3 regions of the Lysinibacillus sp. Ag94 genome follow, and region 2 is predicted to be linked to each of the others. Evidence: riboswitches for the same ligand, from Rfam matches in the RefSeq annotation. Region 2 holds a riboswitch; each other region holds the start of a gene.
What was found. A riboswitch is a leader RNA that binds a small molecule or an ion and turns the genes downstream of it on or off. The one in region 2 is predicted to bind lysine.
Positions count from the first base shown of each region.

Region 1: linked by a shared signal. The riboswitch ahead of MY533_RS01005 (amino acid permease) and the one ahead of MY533_RS16175 (aspartate kinase) in region 2 are both predicted to bind lysine.
Region 3: linked by a shared signal. The riboswitch ahead of MY533_RS10455 (transporter substrate-binding domain-containing protein) and the one ahead of MY533_RS16175 (aspartate kinase) in region 2 are both predicted to bind lysine.

Region 1 is NZ_CP096780.1:201,532-208,199, reverse strand. Features, by position in the region: gene MY533_RS01015 (sensor histidine kinase) at 1-639, opposite strand, end outside; gene MY533_RS01010 (response regulator transcription factor) at 644-1,336, opposite strand; gene MY533_RS01005 (amino acid permease) at 1,768-3,231, opposite strand; lysine riboswitch at 3,317-3,493, opposite strand; gene MY533_RS01000 (CynX/NimT family MFS transporter) at 3,670-4,878, shown strand; gene MY533_RS00995 (nitric oxide synthase oxygenase) at 5,008-6,054, opposite strand; tRNA gene MY533_RS00990 (tRNA-Glu) at 6,465-6,536, opposite strand; tRNA gene MY533_RS00985 (tRNA-Asn) at 6,538-6,614, opposite strand; tRNA gene MY533_RS00980 (tRNA-Ile) at 6,619-6,668, opposite strand, start outside.
Region 2 is NZ_CP096780.1:3,484,664-3,491,331, forward strand. Features, by position in the region: gene MY533_RS22245 (methyl-accepting chemotaxis protein) at 1-17, opposite strand, end outside; partial or broken gene MY533_RS16170 (transposase) at 237-687, opposite strand; gene MY533_RS22380 (transposase) at 703-915, opposite strand; gene MY533_RS16175 (aspartate kinase) at 1,329-2,567, opposite strand; lysine riboswitch at 2,757-2,935, opposite strand; gene uvrC (excinuclease ABC subunit UvrC) at 3,275-5,065, opposite strand; gene trxA (thioredoxin) at 5,438-5,749, opposite strand; gene MY533_RS16190 (amino acid permease) at 5,883-6,668, opposite strand, start outside.
Region 3 is NZ_CP096780.1:2,257,607-2,264,274, reverse strand. Features, by position in the region: gene MY533_RS10460 (amino acid ABC transporter permease) at 1-660, opposite strand, end outside; gene MY533_RS10455 (transporter substrate-binding domain-containing protein) at 836-1,702, opposite strand; lysine riboswitch at 1,818-2,004, opposite strand; gene MY533_RS10450 (hypothetical protein) at 2,215-2,373, opposite strand; gene odhB (2-oxoglutarate dehydrogenase complex dihydrolipoyllysine-residue succinyltransferase) at 2,428-3,663, opposite strand; gene MY533_RS10440 (2-oxoglutarate dehydrogenase E1 component) at 3,757-6,582, opposite strand.

The DNA.
Region 1 (6,668 bases), 1.4 Mb from region 2:
ATTTGACAGTAAATTATTCAAAACCCTATCTAGCGCTTCTTCATTGCCGTGTGCATATGCGGATATCTTTGGTATCGCAATATCGATTTCTAGTCCCATAGATGTGATCATATCGTAAAATGATAAAATATTTTTGCGGCAAATTTCACTTACATTAATTTTCGTCATTGGATAATCTGTATCTCCTGCCTCCAATTTTGCCAGGTCAAAAAATGTATGAATTATTTTCAATACTTCCAATGTTTTCGAATGAACGCCTGTGAGCAAACGTTGCCGCTCCTCTTCATTAAGTGATTGCTTAAGCTTAAGCATTTCCGTATAACCTAATACAACTGTTAAGGGCGTTTTAAGATCATGGGAAATATTAGACAACATCTTTTTCATAGAGCTTTCCATTTTCCGATGTGTCGCCAATACTTTTTGGTTGTGGTCTAGCAACGCATTCATCGCAATTAATAGCTGCTGTAATTCATGATTAGCTGTAGACACTAAAATCTTCTCGCTCGATTGTTCGTTAATGATTGCTTGCAGTTTTTGATGCATGTATTGAATCATAGCGTTCTGTTGTTTTTTTGCTCTCACCTGAAAAATAATTATACCTACAAGTAACACAATCATCAGTAATAGTAATATCATCATCTGTTTATCCTTCGAATTTATAGCCGATTCCCCAAAGTGTTTTAATATATAGAGGATTGGATGGATCGTCTTCAATTTTTTCGCGTAATCTTCTTATATGTACATTAATAATATTTTCATCCCCATAATAAGCATCATTCCAAATCAATTGATAAATTTGCTGCTTTGTAAAAACTCGGTTACGATTTGTCACGAATAATTTTAAGATGCCAAATTCCTTTGATGTGAGCTTAATTTGCTGTCCATCCTTCTCAACTGAAAAATTAACAAGGTCAACCGATAAGTTGGCGATCTCGACAATATCTTTCTTCTCTTCTACTTGACTAGAGTATTTTGTAGCTCTACGAATTGCAGCTTTCACACGTGCCGAAAATTCCAGCATCGAAAATGGCTTCGCGATGTAATCATCTGCCCCTAATCCTAATCCTAACGCTTTATCAACATCACTATCCTTGGCTGACATAATGATAATTGGCAGTGATGCTCGCTCTCGTATAATCTTTAAAACTTCTAATCCATTAAGTTTCGGAATCATAATATCCAAGATCACTAAATCAAAAGAATTATTTAAACAATTCTGTACTGCTTCTTCTCCATTTTCTGCAGAGGTGACAAGGAATCCCTCCATCGTTAAATAGTTTTCCACCATTTCACGAATAGCATCGTCATCTTCTACTAGTAAAATATGCTGTTGCACTATCCTGCACCTCTTCCTAACATAAAGTAGTCTATATATGACTTGCCGTTTCTTTGTATCATCACCATAACAAGGGACTGATTTTCATACTGGCAGGCGCTTTCGTTAATGCCGCTTCACTTCCGCACTGATAACATTCGCTACGCTCCAAGGTCTCATCTGTGACGCTAATCCCAAAGGAGTCGTCCAGCTTCCACTCCAATTTAATGTCTTACCCAAAATTTGCTGATGTGTTATTTATCTATCAGTTTACCATATTAAGGTTACGCTTCAAAAGTGGGCGACGATTGGACAAACTAAAGTTCTCTTTTTATTCTCGAGTCGTTCACTTGGTGTATTTTGATTGTACGTCTAGAATTACAAATTTATTATTTAACTAAAAAAACTGCCCTGCAAGTCATTTTCTATGACTCACAGGACAGTTTTATTTTTTATTGTTCGACTTTTAAATCACAATGCTCTAATGGAAGCATTTTTGTTTTATGCTTAATTTTATAGCCAAACCATAACAGTAAGAACAGTGGAATACCGATATATGAGACAAGGACTCCGTACCAATCTATTGTTTCACCCATAAAGGCATTGTAGTTTTGTCCAATAACAACAATCATACAAACCGTAAAGGCAAATAGCGGGCCGAATGGGAATAGCCTTGCTTTATACGGCAATAATTTCGGATCTAAGCCTTGTACCTCGAATGCTCGACGGAAACGATAATGGCTAAATGCAATACCTAACCAGGCAATAAAGCCAGACATCCCTGAGGCATTTAGAAGCCATATATAGACTACACCATCACCAAAGAATGAAGCTAAAAATGCTAGGCAGCCTATAGCTAAAGTTGCCAGTAATGCGTAAATCGGGATACCTCGACGGCTTAGTTTAGTGAAAATTTTCGGTGCATGTCCATCTACCGCTAATTGCCAAAGCATACGTGACGATGCGTAAAGCCCTGAATTCCCTGCTGACAGCATTGCCGTTAAAATGATTGCATTCATCAATGATGCAGCAAAGGCAACTCCTAAACGATCGAACACCAGTGTAAATGGTGAAACAGCGATATCTTCTGATAATAAACGTGCGTCTGTAAAGGGAATCAGCATCCCAATTGCAGCAATCGCTAAAATATAGAATAAAAGAATTCGCCAGAAAACAGACTTAACGGCTTTCGGAATATTTTTACCAGGGTCATCCGTTTCACCTGCTGTTATTCCAAGTAACTCTGTCCCTTGGAACGAGAATCCCGCAGCCAAGAAAATACCAAATGTAGCAAGGAGACCTCCGTGGAATGGTCCATCACTAATGAAGAAATTCGTAAAGCCTACAGGAGCTTGTCCTCCTAAAATACCAAAAATCATTAAAAAACTGATGATAATAAAAATGATTACTGTGACAACCTTTATCATCGCAAACCAATATTCACTCTCACCATAGCTTTTTACCGATAATAGATTGAACGTTAAAACTACAGCAATAAATAAAACAGTCCAAAGTGCTGATGAGCTATCTGGGAACCAATATTTCATAATTAATGAGACGGCAGAAATTTCTGCTGCGATTGTAATTGCCCAGTTGTACCAATAGTTCCAACCAAGTGCAAAACCTAAAGCTGGATCTACAAATTTTGTAGCATACGTACTAAAAGAGCCTGATGATGGCATATAAGCTGCCATTTCTCCTAAGCTCGTCATTAAAAAATACACCATGATACCGATTAATGCATAAGCGAGTAGTGCACCGCCAGGGCCTGCTTGCGCAATGGCACCACCACTAGCTAAAAACAGCCCTGTACCGATTGTACCGCCTAATGAAATCATTGTAATATGACGGCTTTTTAATTCTTTTTTCAGCTTCGGTGCTTTATGACCGAGCTGATTGACTTTTATTTCACTCACGATATAGCTTCCTTCCTTTTTAAGAGGCAAAAAAATGCCATCACATGAACGTTGCTGTGATGGCTAAGTAAATCCTCTGTTCCTTCAAAATGATAGCTCAACACGTTGTTCAAACGTGACAGTTCTGTTCCTTTCGGAGACAGCCCCAGCATGAGGTTTTCAAGTCCCCTCACACTTCGGCAGTATTTCCTTTCAGCTAATTTCTCTAATGCTTGTCATTTCCATTAACATACTCTTAAATACCGCGACCTCTACCTCAATACAAACATGAGGCATTAAATATTAAATTTATGATGGGTATTAGTTTAACATACGACCTATGGCATTTCAATAACCTGATTAATATTCTATTTTTTGCGAATTTTCCACTATTTTTATTTGTGTGATAAAGTGGTATAGTGATTCAATCAGAATTGTTCTATCAAGGGGGGGATTTATTTGACTACTCATGAACATACCGATACTTATCCTAGCAGAAAAATTAATTGGAAAGGCACAACCTTATTACTCGTTATCGGCGTAATTTGTATTGCCTCGACATTACGGATGCCGCTAACAGTTGTTGGACCAATTATTTCCTTTATTCGCGAAGACCTCGGCATATCCAATATACTAGCAGGCTTTCTAACAACGATCCCATTGCTAGCATTTGCAATCATTTCACCATTCGCACCAGTTGTCGCACGTAAAGTTGGACTAGAATTAACATTATTGTTATCAACTGTTCTTTTAGGAGGAGGAATTGTACTACGCTCCGTTGGCACAACTAGTTTACTCGTATTTGGTACGATGCTAATTGGTATAGCCATTTCATTCGGTAATGTACTAATTCCAGGATTACTTAAATTAAAATTTCCCTATCACGTAGGTTTACTTATGGCATTTTTCACAATGTCGATGAATTTAACGGCTGGACTCGGTGCTGGCATTAGCTATCCTGTTGCCAATTCATCACTTGGTTGGCAAGGCGCACTGGCAATCTCACTTGTTCTTGTGGTGTTAACCATTGTAATTTGGATTCCACAGTTGCAATTTAATAAGCCTGAACCGACTGTTAAGACTACGAAAGAACGTACACCATTATGGAAATCACCTGTTACTTGGGCAGTAGCGGGAGCTATGGGATTTCAGTCATTATTATTCTATACAACTGCCGCTTGGATTCCTGAAATTTATATATCACAAGGATTAGCTGCAGATCGTGCGGGCTGGATGTTTTCCATCATGCAATTTTCACAAGTTCCAATGGCATTAGCTGTGCCTATTATCGCTAGTAAAATGACATCTCAACGTCCTCTCGTTTTAATGTTTACGCTATTTTACTTAATTGGCTTTATCGGAGTAGTCATGGAATGGACAAGCCTTGCTGTACTGTGGATGGTACTACTAGGATTAGCCGGAGGTGCATCATTTGCATTAGCGATGATGTTCTTTACATTACGTACCCGTACAGCTTTTGAGGCAGCCGATTTATCAGGATTTGCACAATCATTAGGATATTTATTAGCCGCAATCGGTCCAATCTTATTTGGTTATTTACATGATTTATTCGGTGGCTGGAATACCGCTGGTTGGTTATTTGTTGTCGTTGTATTGATACTCTTCATATGTTCATTTAAGGCTTCTAAAAATGAATATGTAAATTAAAAATGGCACCTCATGATCTATGCCTAGGTATAATCATGAGGTGCTTTGTACTTGCACAAAAGCCTGAGTTCCTCTATTACAGTCGATGTTTAGACAGTAAAGGAAGTTAAAGTGAGCTGCCTTTCTCTACTAATAAGGTGGTTTCTGATAAAAATAGTTCGGTGTATTATAAACATTAACATAAGGCTTATGAAAAATATGGGTCGTAGCTGGTGAAAGAGGTGGAATCAACCACGTCCAATTGCCTGTAACTTCACGATTCGCTGCTGCTTCTGTTTCCTCAAACAATTTAAATTGCTGTGCAGCTGTATGATGATCTACTATGCTGACACCGTCTTCTTTAAAGGAATGTAGAACGGCTATATTCAGCTCAACTAATGCACGATCACGCCATAAAGAAGCCTGTTTCGTTGTATCAAGGTTAAAAATTTCTGCTATAGCAGGCAGCATATTATAACGCTCATGATCTGCTAAATTACGTGCCCCTATTTCGGTACCCATATACCAACCATTGAATGGGGCCGCCTCAAAATCAATACCTGCCATTTGGAAGCGCATACTCGAAATAATCGGCACTGCATACCACTTTAATCCTAGCTTCGCTACTTGAGAGGATTCTGGATGACGAATTGGTACCTCTAGTACATACTCGTCAGGGATCGTAAACACTTGTGGCTCCCTTCCATCCACCTGTACAACAAGTGGAAGCACATCGAATGCTGTTCTCTTTCCCTGCCAGCCAAGTGACTCACATACTTTTGTAAACTCAACAGAATGCAGATCACCAATGATTCCAGATTCCGTTTCATAGCCAGCATAACGGATTAGTTGATGATTCCATATACGAACTCGCCCCGGTGCAAAAACCGTTATTGTTGGACGAATCTTTCCACCATTTGTTGCATATTGAATATGTTTAAGCAATGCGTTGAAGATATCCTCCTCATTTGAAATATCGCGGGCATCTACAACATGCAGTGATTGCCAAAACAGTCGGCCAATGCACTTATTACTATTGCGCCAAGCAACTCGAGCACCAAAGATTAATTCTTCCGTTGTCGGTATATATTCTCCTGCCGTTTTAATTTGCTGTAATTTATTTTTAAGCCATGTTATAGACTCATTTTGCTCCACTTGATAAAGTTCTAAAAACCGCTGTACTTCTTGTAAATTCATATCGAATTCCTCCATCTACCCTCATATTAGAGGAATGGAACTATTATCACCACGAAAAAATCTGCCAGAAAACATACATATTTTATATATGAAATACTTTGTTCAATATTTTATATCATTTCTCTTTAATCTTTCTAAAACTATAATTATTTATGGATAATGGTGCTCATTTTTGGTAGTCATTAGGTGAATTTACAGAGGAAAAACTATTGAGAGATGGATTTGTTATTATAACGTTTTTACGCCTAAGTAAGTAATACACGAGATGCATTAGGGCACATTTACATACCCTTTGCAGTATTTAGGTATAGACGTTATTATGTGGGCCTTTCCTTAACGCTTGGTGATCTTTGTTTGTCAGTATAGTTGGCATAAAAAAAGCATGTCACACTAATGTGCAACATGCTTGATGACCCGTACGGGATTCGAACCCGTGTTACCGCCGTGAAAGGGCGGTGTCTTAACCACTTGACCAACGGGCCGTGGCTCCGAAGGCAGGACTCGAACCTGCGACAACCTGATTAACAGTCAGGTGCTACTACCAACTGAGCTACTTCGGAATAATGGTGGGCCTAAATGGACTCGAACCATCGACCTCACGCTTATCAGGCGTG
Region 2 (6,668 bases):
AAACCGAATAACCCCATACAAACTTCCACCTTCCCCTTGGTAAAACATGTCACATTTTATTATATAACAATAGAATTGGATAAAATATTAAATTGATGTGAACAAAAAAAGATGTGCATTTTACTGGAGGGCACTGAAAAACTTACGTTTTCATAAAAGCGAACCTTTCTCAGATAAAAATAAGGCATTTCTTGTTCAATTTTGAACAGGAAGTGCCTTATTTCTGTCTCTATTCCTTATTTATTTTCGTTTAATAGCTTTAATATCCGTTTTAAATTGACAGCGAATATCGTTGTAGCACCTTGAATTTCCATGCCAAATAGACCCGCAGTCGCTATTCTTCGCTTCTACTTTGTAGCGATTTGCGGCTAATTGCTTAAATGCTTCCGTATTTTGAAATGCCTCTTGTTCGGCATGTGTATCCGACTTCATTGTGACAGAATATGTTTTACTTTTTACGCCTTCTTTATAACAGCCATCTCTCATTGGACATACTTTGCATTTTTCAATGTCAAAATAAAATGTCTGACTTTGACTCATACTCGTTCCTTTTTTACCCGTACGTGCTTTTCTTGTCGCGAGATGACCGGCCTTACAAACAAACATTACAGCGTCTTTATTAAACTCAAACTTGTCTTCTTCTTTTCGTGGTCCTTGTGTAAGAATAGGATTCAACTTTGCCACAAGCACGCGATATGTGTCTTATACCCGAAGAAAAAAGATGTACTTAAACATACGAATTGGAGGAATGGCATTACGTCCATTGTCTAAACAATATTTTGTTTTTAACTCTTCTAAAATGAATGAAAAATCAACAAGTTCATTGATTTGATGAAGTATATTATCTTTTGGCACAACAATATCGTAGATCGCCATATATGGACTTAAATGAAGGGTTTCTTGATTTGAAATCATCGGGGGCACCACCTGCACATTTTTATTATAAAGGAAAGCGTGACTAAAATAATAGTGTGATACATTGCGTTGTTTGGAGAAGCATCGCTCGACTCCTGCGGGAAAGCGACACAGACGAGACCCCGCACGAAGCGAAGCGTAAGAGGAGGCTCGGCGCTCGCCCGCGGAAAGCGAGCGGAATGCTTCGGAAAACAACTGCCAAATGAAAAAAGCGAGGTATTCAACGATTTACTCGTTAAATACCTCGCGATGTGAGAAGATATAGACTTTTTCAGTGCCCTCATTTTACTGGCACATCTTTTTCAACATTATATGTAAAGCGCTTGTTCTACAATCTCTATCCGTCGCTTTGGCTGCTCTATCCACGCCGCTTAAAAGTGACTAGCTCCCCTGAGAGATTTCTGTACCTGTCGCTACGCTTTCGGTACAAAAGACACTTCCTGAAATAAATTAAATTCATCATGTAATGCATTTGCTGCACGAATCATTTCGTCCTGAGGTACAACAACAGACACTTTTATTTCAGAAGTACTTACCATTTTTACAGGGATATTTTCACGACGTAGACGATCAAACATCCTTGCAGCCACCCCTGGGTTAGATGCCATCCCCGAGCCAATAATAGAAACCTTTGCTAAGCCAATTTCAAAATCAGCAAAACTAAACCCTAGTGATAATTTACTATCTTCTAGAACACGTAATGCTTCAGCGAACTCCTCTTTTAAAATAGTAAAAGATACCATCGGCTTTAAACCATCAATTATTGCTTGTACGATTATATCGACGTTTATGCGATTTTCTGCAAGTATTGTGAACATATTTGCTAACGAAGCATTAGAATAAGCATCATAACCAACTGTTAAGCGAATAACGTCTGACTCGTAGGCAACACCTCGTACAATTAAATTTTTTTCCATTTCAACTTCCTCCTTCAATACAGTACCTACAGTATCTATTTCTCCCGAGCGAATGATAACTGGGATTTGAAATTTCTTTGCTAACTCTACAGCTCGCGGGTGTAAAACTTGTGACCCTAAGTTTGATAGCTCTAGCATTTCATCATAGGAAATTTCTTTTAGTTTTTGTGCCCCAGCAACATGATTTGGATCAGCTGTATAGATGCCGTCCACATTCGTGTAAATATCTACCCGCTCCGCCTTCAATTTTGCTGCAATTGCTACAGCCGACGTTTCCGCACCACCTTTACCTAACGTCGTAATATTCCGTGAATTATCGATACCTTGTTCCCCAGCAACGATAACGATTTTCCCCTGTGCAAAATGCTCTTCAATTCGACTAACATTCATTTCCTCAATACGGGCATTGCTATACATAGCATCGGTTTCAATGCCTGCCTGCCAGCCCGTTAATGACACGGCATCATATCCTTTCTCCTGTATAGCAATTGCCACTAATGTACTTGTAAGTTGTGAGCTTGTTGAAAATAGTGCGTCTAGTTCACGCTTAGATGCATGGTCTGACAAATCACGAGCCATCTTTGCTAATTCTTTAGCCATTCCCCTCATAGCTGAAGTGACAACGACAACATCAAAACCTCTTTCCCTTTCTGCAATCACCTTTTTCGCAACATTTTGAATGCACTCTGTTGATGCGAATGCAGCACCACCAAATTTCATCACAACTCTCGCCATTTTTATCATTCTCCTTCGTATTCAATCATTTCGCTGATTAAAAGCAGCGATACTTTTGCAATTTTAATAACATGACAAAAGCAAACGCCTAACAGCCTTGAAAAAATGTTGTTTCGAGAAAATCTAAAAAGGCAGCTTCTCACATAACGTGAAAGCTGCCTATAACATGTACAATAAAGTAACTTGCGCATGTGTGATAGCCCTCCGAAACGTTTAGAATCGACAGTCTTACATCTCTTAAATGTAAAACCAGCGCAGCATCGGAAACAACGATGCTCCACTTCGGCAAGTTCCCCTTTCATACATTTTCACCGGACTTGTTCGTCCTCGAATGTACTACTCTTGAACCTTGCACCTCTATCATCACTAAATAGTGATCGTATTTAATTTGAACCTTAGTGAAGAAATTCCCATTTTAATAAATAGAAACTACTAAAAAACATTGCTATATTAAAAAGCTATGTTATATACAACCTTAGCATACGCCTAATCCTTTGACAATGGATCTTATTGAATATCAATTTTGCCTTGGCGTAATTAAGTTCGGAGGCTTTTGGCCAATAGCTATTTTTTGCACGAAAGCGCAGCGGCAGCGCAACAGCAAGATGTTGGTCACTCAGTCGTTGCCACAGTACGTGGAGTTTTTAGACTGTAGATGTTTATACACCCATTGAAAAGGAATTCTATCTACATTCATCCCACCACCTTTAGAGGTGAGAGTCTTCTACTGGATGAAAATAATCATAAATATTGCTAGCCAGATTAGCAGGCATCCCTGCTTCCTGTAAGGCTTGCACATTTGCCTCGCGAATCTTTTTGACAGAGCCAAAATGCTTGAGTAATTGTTGTTTTCGCTTCGGACCAATGCCCTCTATATTATCGAGGACAGATTGTATTGCATGTTTCTCATGCTGTTGTCGTAAGAAGGTAATAGCAAAACGGTGTACTTCGTCCTGGATTCGCTGTAGTAAGTAGAATCCATCGCTTGTTCGCTTTAACGCAATTACTTCAGCTGGATCACCAAATAGAAGCTGTGACGTATTATGCTTTTCATCTTTTGCTAATCCGGCAATTGGAATAACAAGGCCGAGTTCATCCTCTAATACTTCTCGCGCGACTTCCATTTGCCCCTTGCCGCCATCTATTAGTACTAAATCCGGTAAAGGTAGACCCTCTTTTAATACGCGTGTGTATCGACGGCGAATTACTTCTTGCATCGCCCCGTAATCATCATGCTTGGCTGCTGTCCGTGTTTTGTATTTTCGATACTCCTTCTTTGCAGGTTTTCCATCGATAAAGACAACCATTGCAGATACAGCATCTGTCCCATGCATATGACTATTATCGAAAGCCTCAATCCGTAAAGGTGCAGAAATGCCCATAGCTTCACCGAGCGCCTCACATGCTCCTATTGTGCGTTCTTCTTGACGTTCAATAAGCTGGAACTTCGCCGCTACCGCAATTTCAGCATTTTTTGTCGCTAACTCAACTAGCTCTTTTTTTTGCCCTCGTTTTGGTGTTAGTACCTTAACTTCTAGTAATTCCGTTAAAATTTCTGCATCAATGGTTTGTGGGATAAAAATCTCCTTAGGTTTAATGTGCTCTAGCTTGTCGTAAAATCGTCCAACGAATGTCAAAAATTCCTCTTCTGCCTCTTGATAGATCGGGAAAATCGAGACATCTCGCTCAATGAGCTTCCCTTGACGAACAAAGAAAACTTGAACACACATCCAGCCCTTCTCGACGGCATAGCCAAATACATCGCGATTCGTTGTATCACTCGATACGATTTTTTGCTTTTGCATGACTGTATCAATATGTGCAATTTGATCACGAAATTCCTTTGCACGCTCAAACTCTAAATTTTCTGCGGCTGCTAGCATTTTTACCTCTAGCTCCTTTTTGACTTCCTCAACCCCACCATTTAAAAACTTTGTCATATCCTCAATCATATTGTGGTAAATTTCTGCATCTATATCTTTCACACAAGGTGCTAAGCATTGCCCCATATGATAATACAAACAAACCTTGGTAGGGAGTTGTACACATTTTCGAAGAGGATATAAACGATCTAACAGCTTTTTCGTCTCACTTGCTGCATACGCATTCGGATATGGGCCAAAATATTTTGCCTTATCCTTTTTCACTTTTCGCGTTGTAATAAGGCGCGGGTGTTTTTCATTTGTAATTTTTAAATACGGATACGTTTTATCATCCGTCAGCATAACATTGTACTTCGGATCATGTAGTTTTATAAGATTAAGCTCTAAAATTAAAGCTTCAATATTAGAGGATGTCACAATGTACTCAAAATCTTCTATTTCACCTACAAGCCTCTGTGTTTTTCCTTCATGCGAACCAGTAAAATACGAGCGTACTCGATTTTTCAGCACTTTAGCTTTCCCGACATAAATTATGGTTCCTTGTCGATCTTTCATCAAATAGCAGCCAGGCTGATCTGGTAAAATTTCAAGTTTTCGTTTTATTAAATCATTCATCGCCTACCTGCCCCTTTTTCTTAAAGTAGCGTTTGTCCCTTTATTTTCTCCTATTTCTAAGGATAACTTCCGCTTTTTCTCTATATTATATAACGAAAAAAAGCCAAGCACATCTTATTGATGGCTTGACTCTTTTTTTCTTATAGAATCAATTATGCCTCGGCATAATTGCGTCCGGAATCGGCTTTGTGCTTGCACAAAGAACTCCTTTCCGATTCCGTGACATCCGCCGGAGGCTTTAACTTCTTTCAGCGGGTGTTTGGACACCCCTGAAAAGAGCTTAAATTCGCATTCATCTCACCATCTGTAGAGGTGGGAGACTTCTGTACCCGTCGCTACGCTTTCGGTACAAGAGACATTTGCTGCAAGAAGTTAAGCATGTTTTGCGATAAACGCTTCTAATGCTTCTTTTGGTTGGAAACCAACTGTTTTATCTACTAATTCACCGTCTTTAAATAATAGTAATGATGGGATAGACATAATTTGGTATTGTGCTGCAGTACCTTGGTTATTATCTACATCTACTTTTACAATTTTAGCCGCACTACCTGCAGCATCCATTTCTTCAAGAACTGGTCCAATCATTTTACAAGGTCCGCACCAAGCAGCCCAAAAGTCTACTAGTACTAACCCTTCTTTAATATCATCTTGGAAAGTTGCATCTGTTGCATGTACAATTGCCATTTGAAATCCTCCTTAAGCTTACTATGTTTGTAGTATAGCATGGATAAATTCTCTTGAGCGAACAATCTGCCTAGTATGCGAAATTTATGAAAAATAAGGTCGAAAAAAGCAAAAAGTTGTTTTGTTTTTTAGCTTAATTTTCATGAAAACGACCTTTATAGACATACGTTAACGTAATAAAAAGATAAATAACTAATGTAATAACTGTTACGATAATCGATGTTGTAAAAATAATTCCAATTAGAATTGCACTTAACGCAATAATAGCGATCCAAGTTGTGTAAGGGAACCATTTCACTGCATAGGAACTTGTTTTTTCCGGCTGTATTTTACGCGATTTCAGATGCGCAATCGCAATAATTAACCAAATAAATAACACGGTATATCCAAGCGAACCCATTAGGAAATCAAATGTTTTGCTTCCCGCAAATAAAGAAAAGATTACAGCTATATATAAAGCAAAAGTACACATTAATATGGCATATACCGGAACTTTCCTTTTTGATAAATGTGCAAAGATTTTAGGAACACGTCCGTCTACAGCTTGTGTATACAGAACTCGTGATGAACCATAAAGCCCGGAGTTCATTGATGAAATAATTGCTAGTAAAACAACAGCATTCATAATATGGTCAGCACCAGGAATCCCAATCATTTTAAAGACCATTACAAACGGACTTTCCGGCACCCCGTTTACTTCATTCCATGGAATCAAGCTAACGATAATAAAGAAAGGAACTAAATAAAAAGTCACAATACGTACTAAAGTACTGCGAACAGCTTTTGGCACTACTTTCTCAGGATTTTTCGTTTCAGCTAATGTAATACCAATAATTTCAGTACCACCATAAGAGTAAATAACTACAAGCATTGCAGCAATCAATCCCATTGATCCGTTCGGGAAGAAACCGCCATGCTC
Region 3 (6,668 bases), 1.2 Mb from region 2:
TAATATTCTTGATGCTGTGAATGTCATGATTAAATAAAGAACACTCGCTATAAAGAAGGATTCAAAATAGCGGAAGTTATTACCTGCAATCGACTTTGTTTGGAAAAATAATTCCGTTACCCCAATAACGTTTAAAACTGCAGTATCTTTAATGTTCATAATTAATTGGTTACCTGTTGCAGGCAATATATTTCGGGCAACTTGTGGTAATACAACATGTAGCATAATTTGAACATGATTCATACCAATTGCCGATGCAGCCTCGTACTGCCCTTGATCAATTGAAACAATACCACCACGCACGATTTCTGCCATATAAGCGCCTGTATTTAATGACACAACTAAAATACCTGCCGTAATAAAGTGCATATCAATGCCAAATGCTATATCTAATCCGAAAAATACAACCATTGCTTGTACAATCATTGGTGTACCACGGAAGAATTCGACATAGCACGTTAGTATAAAATTAATGAGTTTTAAGCTATAAAATTTTACACCCTTTTTACGAACTTTGATGGTATGCATAATTCCGATGAAAAATCCGATAAGTGCACCAATAATTGTACTACTAATTGAAATAAGTAATGTATAATACGCACCTCGTAAAAACATTTGCCAGTTGTTCTCAACAATAGAAATAATCCATTCTAGACTCATGATGTACCTCCTAACAACGTCGTGTTGCTTTTTCGTTACAAACGTCTTAGCTATCTACCATTTTCATTGGGCCTTTCGTTTCTTTTATCTTATGAAACTTTTAGCTAAGACATTATTATTCTTCAATTTAATGTAATGATATTGCACGGACTAGCAACTAGCCCGTGCAATCATGTTATTGTGCTGCTGGTTGTTGGTCAATTGCTTCTTCCATAATTTTTTGGCGATCATCTTCTGAAATACCCTTTAAGATTTCATTGATTTTTTCAAGATCTGCATCACCTTTACGTACACCAACTGCAATAGATGTATTAGAAACATCTGTATCGAAACCTTTTTCAAACTTTACATACGTGAATTTATCGTTTGCAGCAGCAGCGGAAATACCTTCTGGACGTTCTGCTACATAACCGTCAATTTTTCCAGCTTCTAATGCTACACGCATTGCTGGGAAGCTATCCATTGCTGTTTGTTTTTTTACATCTTTGATTTGATCAATAACAGTGTAGTTAGATGTATTTAATTGTGATGTGATTTTCGCTCCAGAGAAATCTTGGATAGATGTTGCTTTTTCATATTTACTACCTTTTTTAATGACCATAACAAAATCAGATGTATAGTAGTTTTCTGTGAAATCGATAGTTTGCTTACGTTTTTCAGTTGGTGACATACCCGCAATGATTGCATCGATTTTATTTGATTGTAGAGCCGGTACTAAGCCATCCCATTCCAATTTTACGATAACTAATTCTTTTCCTAAGCCTTCAGCTATTTTTTTCGCCATTTGCACGTCATAACCGCCTGCATATTCTGCATTATCGGCAATTTTTACTGCGCCATTTGCATCACCTTGCTGCGTCCAGTTAAACGGAGCATAGCCAGCCTCCATGCCAATACGGAATTGGCCGCCACCTTCTTCCGTTTCAGTACTTGCACTGCCATTACTAGACGATGTCTTCTCCTTCTTATCACTAGCACCACAAGCAGCTAGTAAAATTGCAGTCATTAAGGTCAACATTAATACCAATAATCTTCTTTTCATGAAACATTCCCCTTTTCTATAAAAAAATAAGACAACTGTACCAAAAAAGACCTAAGTACTGAACTTAGGTCTTACTTTTTTTAACAGTTGCCCAAATCCTCACTATAATTCCATCATTCGAGATAGCACAACCTAGTAAACCTGGAAAATAATTCACTAGGACAGTCCTGCACTTATTCACTGCAGACCCAGCATAAAAGTACGAGCTCCTTTTACACTTCGGCGATAGTTCCTTCTCCATTGCGTCTTCGCTTGCTTATACTCAACAATGAACTAATAAATACCGCGCCTCTACCTCACAATAGGATAAATGTGAGGTTTGTATATTTAATTGATAATAAGATACTACTATAAAACAAACTAATTCGTCAAGATAATTTCATTACTTTTCTGACTAATTACAATATTAGTTTTTTTATTTTAAAGCCTTATATACACTTTTGCAAAGTTGAAAATGATTGGTCGCCACTTCGGCTGCTTTATCCGTCCTCTCGCCTCTTTCATCCGTCGCTTCAATTCCTATCCGTAGCTCTGGCTTTTGTATCCGTCGCTTCGACTGCTTTATCCGTCGTTCCGGCTCTTTCATCCGTCGCTCTAGCTTTTCTTTCCGTCACTTCAATTCCTATCCGTTGCTCTAGCTCCTCTATCCAGTAATTCTTTATATGTTTCATAAAAAGAAAAAAACCCTGCGAAACAATGTTCGCAGGGTTTAACAAACTCAGGAATTAAGAATTTAATAATAAATCTTCTGGGTTTTCAAGTAGTTCTTTAACAGTTTTAAGGAAGCCTACAGAATCTTTACCATCGATAATACGGTGGTCATAAGAAAGGGCTAAGTACATCATTGGGCGAATTTCTACTTCACCATTCACTTCAACTGGACGTTTTTTGATAGTATGCATACCAAGGATACCAGCTTGTGTACCATTCATGATAGGTGTAGACATTAATGAACCGAATACGCCACCATTTGTAATAGTGAATGAGCCACCTTGAAGATCTGCTAAACCTAATTTTTTATCGCGTGCTTTTTTCGCTAGGTCTGCAATTGAATCTTCAATTTCAGCAAAGTTTTTGCGGTCAGCGTCACGTACAACTGGTACTACTAAACCTTCTTCTGTTGATACAGCTACACCGATATCAAAGAAGTTGTTTAAGTGAATTTCATCACCAACGATTTGTGCGTTAACATATGGGTATTTTTTAAGTGCTGCAACTACAGCTTTTGTGAAGAATGACATGAAACCAAGTTTAGAGCCAGTTGACTCAAAGAATTGGTCTTTTTTACGAGAGCGTAAAGCCATAACGTTTGTCATATCTACTTCGTTGAATGTAGTTAACATTGCTGTAGATTGTTTTACTTCAAGTAAGCGTTTTGCAATTGTTTGGCGACGACGGCTCATTTTTTCAATTGTTACACGTGATTCATCTACAGCTGCAACTGCTTTAGGTGCTGCTGGAGCTGCTTGTGGTGCTGCTACTGGAGCTGTACCATGAGCTGCTACGTCTTGTACACGTACACGGCCTTGTGGATCTACTGGAGATACAGCAGCAAGGTCAATACCTTTTTCGCGCGCTAGTTTACGAGCTGCAGGAGATGCGATTACACGCTCACCAGTAGTTTCTTCTACAACTGGTGCTGCTACAACAGGAGCAGGTGCCGCTTGTGGCGCTGCTGGAGCTGGAGCTGCTGCAACTGGTGCCGCTGGAGCAGGTGCTGCACCTTCGCCAGCTTCTACTACTGCGATAACTTGACCAACAAGTACAGTATCGCCTTCTTCAGCTAAAATTTGAGTTAAAACTCCCGCTTCTTCAGAAATGATTTCAGCGTTTACTTTGTCTGTTTCAAGTTCAACGATGAATTCACCTTTTTCAACGCGATCGCCCACTTTTTTTACCCATTGTGCGATACTACCTTCTGTAATCGATTCTGCTAATTCAGGGACTTTAATTTCAGCCACTTTCATTTCCTCCTTTAATTAACGTGCATTGTGCACATAAAAGGGCTACTGCCTTAGCAAGTAGCCCGGCTCTCAAAAATTAATATGTGATTATTATTTAACCTTTACAGGCTCAGCAACTGCTTCTTCTACAACTGCGGCTTGAGCTGCTTTATGAGAATCTGCATCACCTTCAGAAGTAGAGCTCATTGCAGGACGTCCTACATAACGAAGCTTTTTACCTTCTGAAAGTTCATGTAATGTTTCTAATGCATAATTCCATGAACCTTGGTTTTTTGGTTCTTCTTGTACCCAAACAACTTCTTTTACATTTGGATACTTAGCAATAATACCAGCAACTTGCTCTTTTGGGAATGGGTAAAGTTGTTCTACACGAACAATGTGTAAGTGATCGAAGCCTTCACCATCTTTAATACGGTCTGCAATATCGATCATTACTTTACCTGAACCTAATACAATGCGTTCTACAGCTTCAGTTTTTGAACCTAGGCCTGGTTGTTCAATTACTTCTTGGAATGAACCATTTGCTAATTGCTCAGCATTTGCTGCAGCTAATGGGTGACGAAGTAAGTACTTAGGTGAAACAACTACAAGTGGACGAACACCTTCAGTTCCTAATAATGCTGCTTGACGACGTAATAAGTGGTAATAGTTACCTGCGTTTGAACAGTTCGCTACGAACCAGTTATTTTCAGCTGACATTTGTAAGTAACGTTCCATACGGCTTGAAGAGTGTTCTGGACCTTGACCTTCATAACCATGCGGTAAAAGAATAACTAGACCAGATTTTTGACCCCATTTAGCACGTGCACCTGAAATAAAGTTATCGAACATAACTTGCGCCATGTTTGCAAAGTCACCAAATTGAGCTTCCCAAACTGATAGTACATTGCCATTTTCTAAATTGTACCCATATTCAAAGCCCACTACCCCTGCTTCTGTTAGTGGAGAGTTGTGTACTGTAAATGATGCATTTGCACCTGAAATATGGTGAAGTGGCGTGAATAACTTACCGTTGTTTTTGTCATGTAATACTAAGTGACGTTGAGAGAACGTACCACGTTGTGCATCTTGACCTGTAAAACGTACTGGTGTGCCATCTTGAATAATTGTTGCATATGCTAGCGTTTCTGCATGACCCCAGTCAATTTTTGCAGAAGCAAATGCATCACGGCGTTTTTCTAAAATTTTGCCAAGTTTTTTCTGTGGTTCAAAGTTATCTTCAAACACTAAAAGCTCTTCGTTAATTTTTTCTAGACGTTCCACACCAACTGCTGTATCAATTTGTGGGAATTCTACTTTTAATTCTTCTGGCATTTCTAAATGCTTGTGTTCATCTTTATCGGCCATTTCTTTTACATGATCATAAGCTGCTTGCATTTCTGCATAAATAGCTTTATCTAATGCTGCAACCTCATCAGCAGAAACTACACCCTCAGCTACTAATTGAGCACCGTATAAAGCGCGAACTGGCTCATGTTTAGAAACTAATAAATATGTTTCAGGGTTTGTTACAGTTGGATCATCAGTTTCATTGTGACCATGACGACGGTAACCGATAAGGTCAACGATAATATCTTTACCGAATTTTTGACGGTAGCTAGCTGCAAAACGACCTACTAGAGCTACAGACTCAGGGCTATCTGCATTCACATGCACAACTGGTACTTCGTAACCTTTTGCTGGGTCAGAAGAGTAAAGAGATGAGCGGGAATCTTGTAATTCAGTTGTAAATCCAATCATGTTGTTAGCAATGATGTGGATTGTACCACCAGTAGTGAACCCTTCAGTTTTAGCGAAGTTTAATACTTCTGTTACGATACCTTGACCTGGGAACGCAGCGTCACCGTGCACAAGAATACCTAGTCCTTTTGTGCGGTTATGAACAGCTTGCCCTGGCTTAGAAGTGTCATCTTGTGCTGCACGAGCTGTACCTAAAACAACCGGATTTCCTACTTCTAAGTGAGATGGGTTGTATGCAAGCTTAACATTCATACCAGATTCACGCATATATGAAGCACCCATGTGGTACTTAACATCGCCAGTCCAACCTTTCGTAATTTCAAGGCGACCATCTTCTGGGATAAATAACTCATTGGATACGTGTGCAAAGTCAGAGAACATCATATCGTAAGGTTTATTTAAAATGTGTGTTAATACATTTAAACGACCACGGTGAGCCATACCAATACGTACTTTTTCTACGTTATTTGCTTCAGCTGTTTTTAAAATTTCATCAAATAGAATGATTTGAGTATCTAAACCTTCACCAGAGAAACGCTTTTGACCTACAAACGTTTTATGAATAAACTTCTCGAAGTTTTCAACACGAGTTAAACGATCTAATAAAGCTTTTTTCTCATTAGAAGTTAATGCTTGTTTAAATGAACCTGTTTCAATTTGTGCTTGAATCCAATCACGTTCTTCTGTTGCTACTACGTGATTATATTCAAATGCTACTTTATCTGTATAAACAGATTTTAAGTAATCGATTGCATCTTTACCATTTTTCACGTTTGCTGGCACATCTTTGAAGAAGATAGCTGCAGGAATTTCAGCTAAATCTGCAGCGCTAAGGTTGAACGCGCTTTCTTCAATTTGAGCTGTTTGTAGTTCACGGTTTTTCAAAGGGTAAATATCTGCCGCTAAATGACCGTTTGTACGGATTGCATCTGCTAATTTCACAGCTGCTAACACTTTCTTGTAATCGCCAGCAGGAGCTGCTACTGCATTACTAGCTACAGCTACTTCACCTTCTACTACTACTGGTGCACCAAATTGTTGGAATAATAATACTAACTCCGGTTCTACTTCTTCAGGAGACTGTAAGAATAAGTCGTATTGCTCCATCACATATCCTAGGTTAGGACCAGAGAAAGCTGACCATGGAGAACTTACAGTTGTAACGTTGTTCGACATGAAAAATGACCTCCAAATTTTGCCTTTCGGCAGTTCCATTAATTAAATTACAATTAATTATATAATATTTTTCCGTTCTTTTAAAG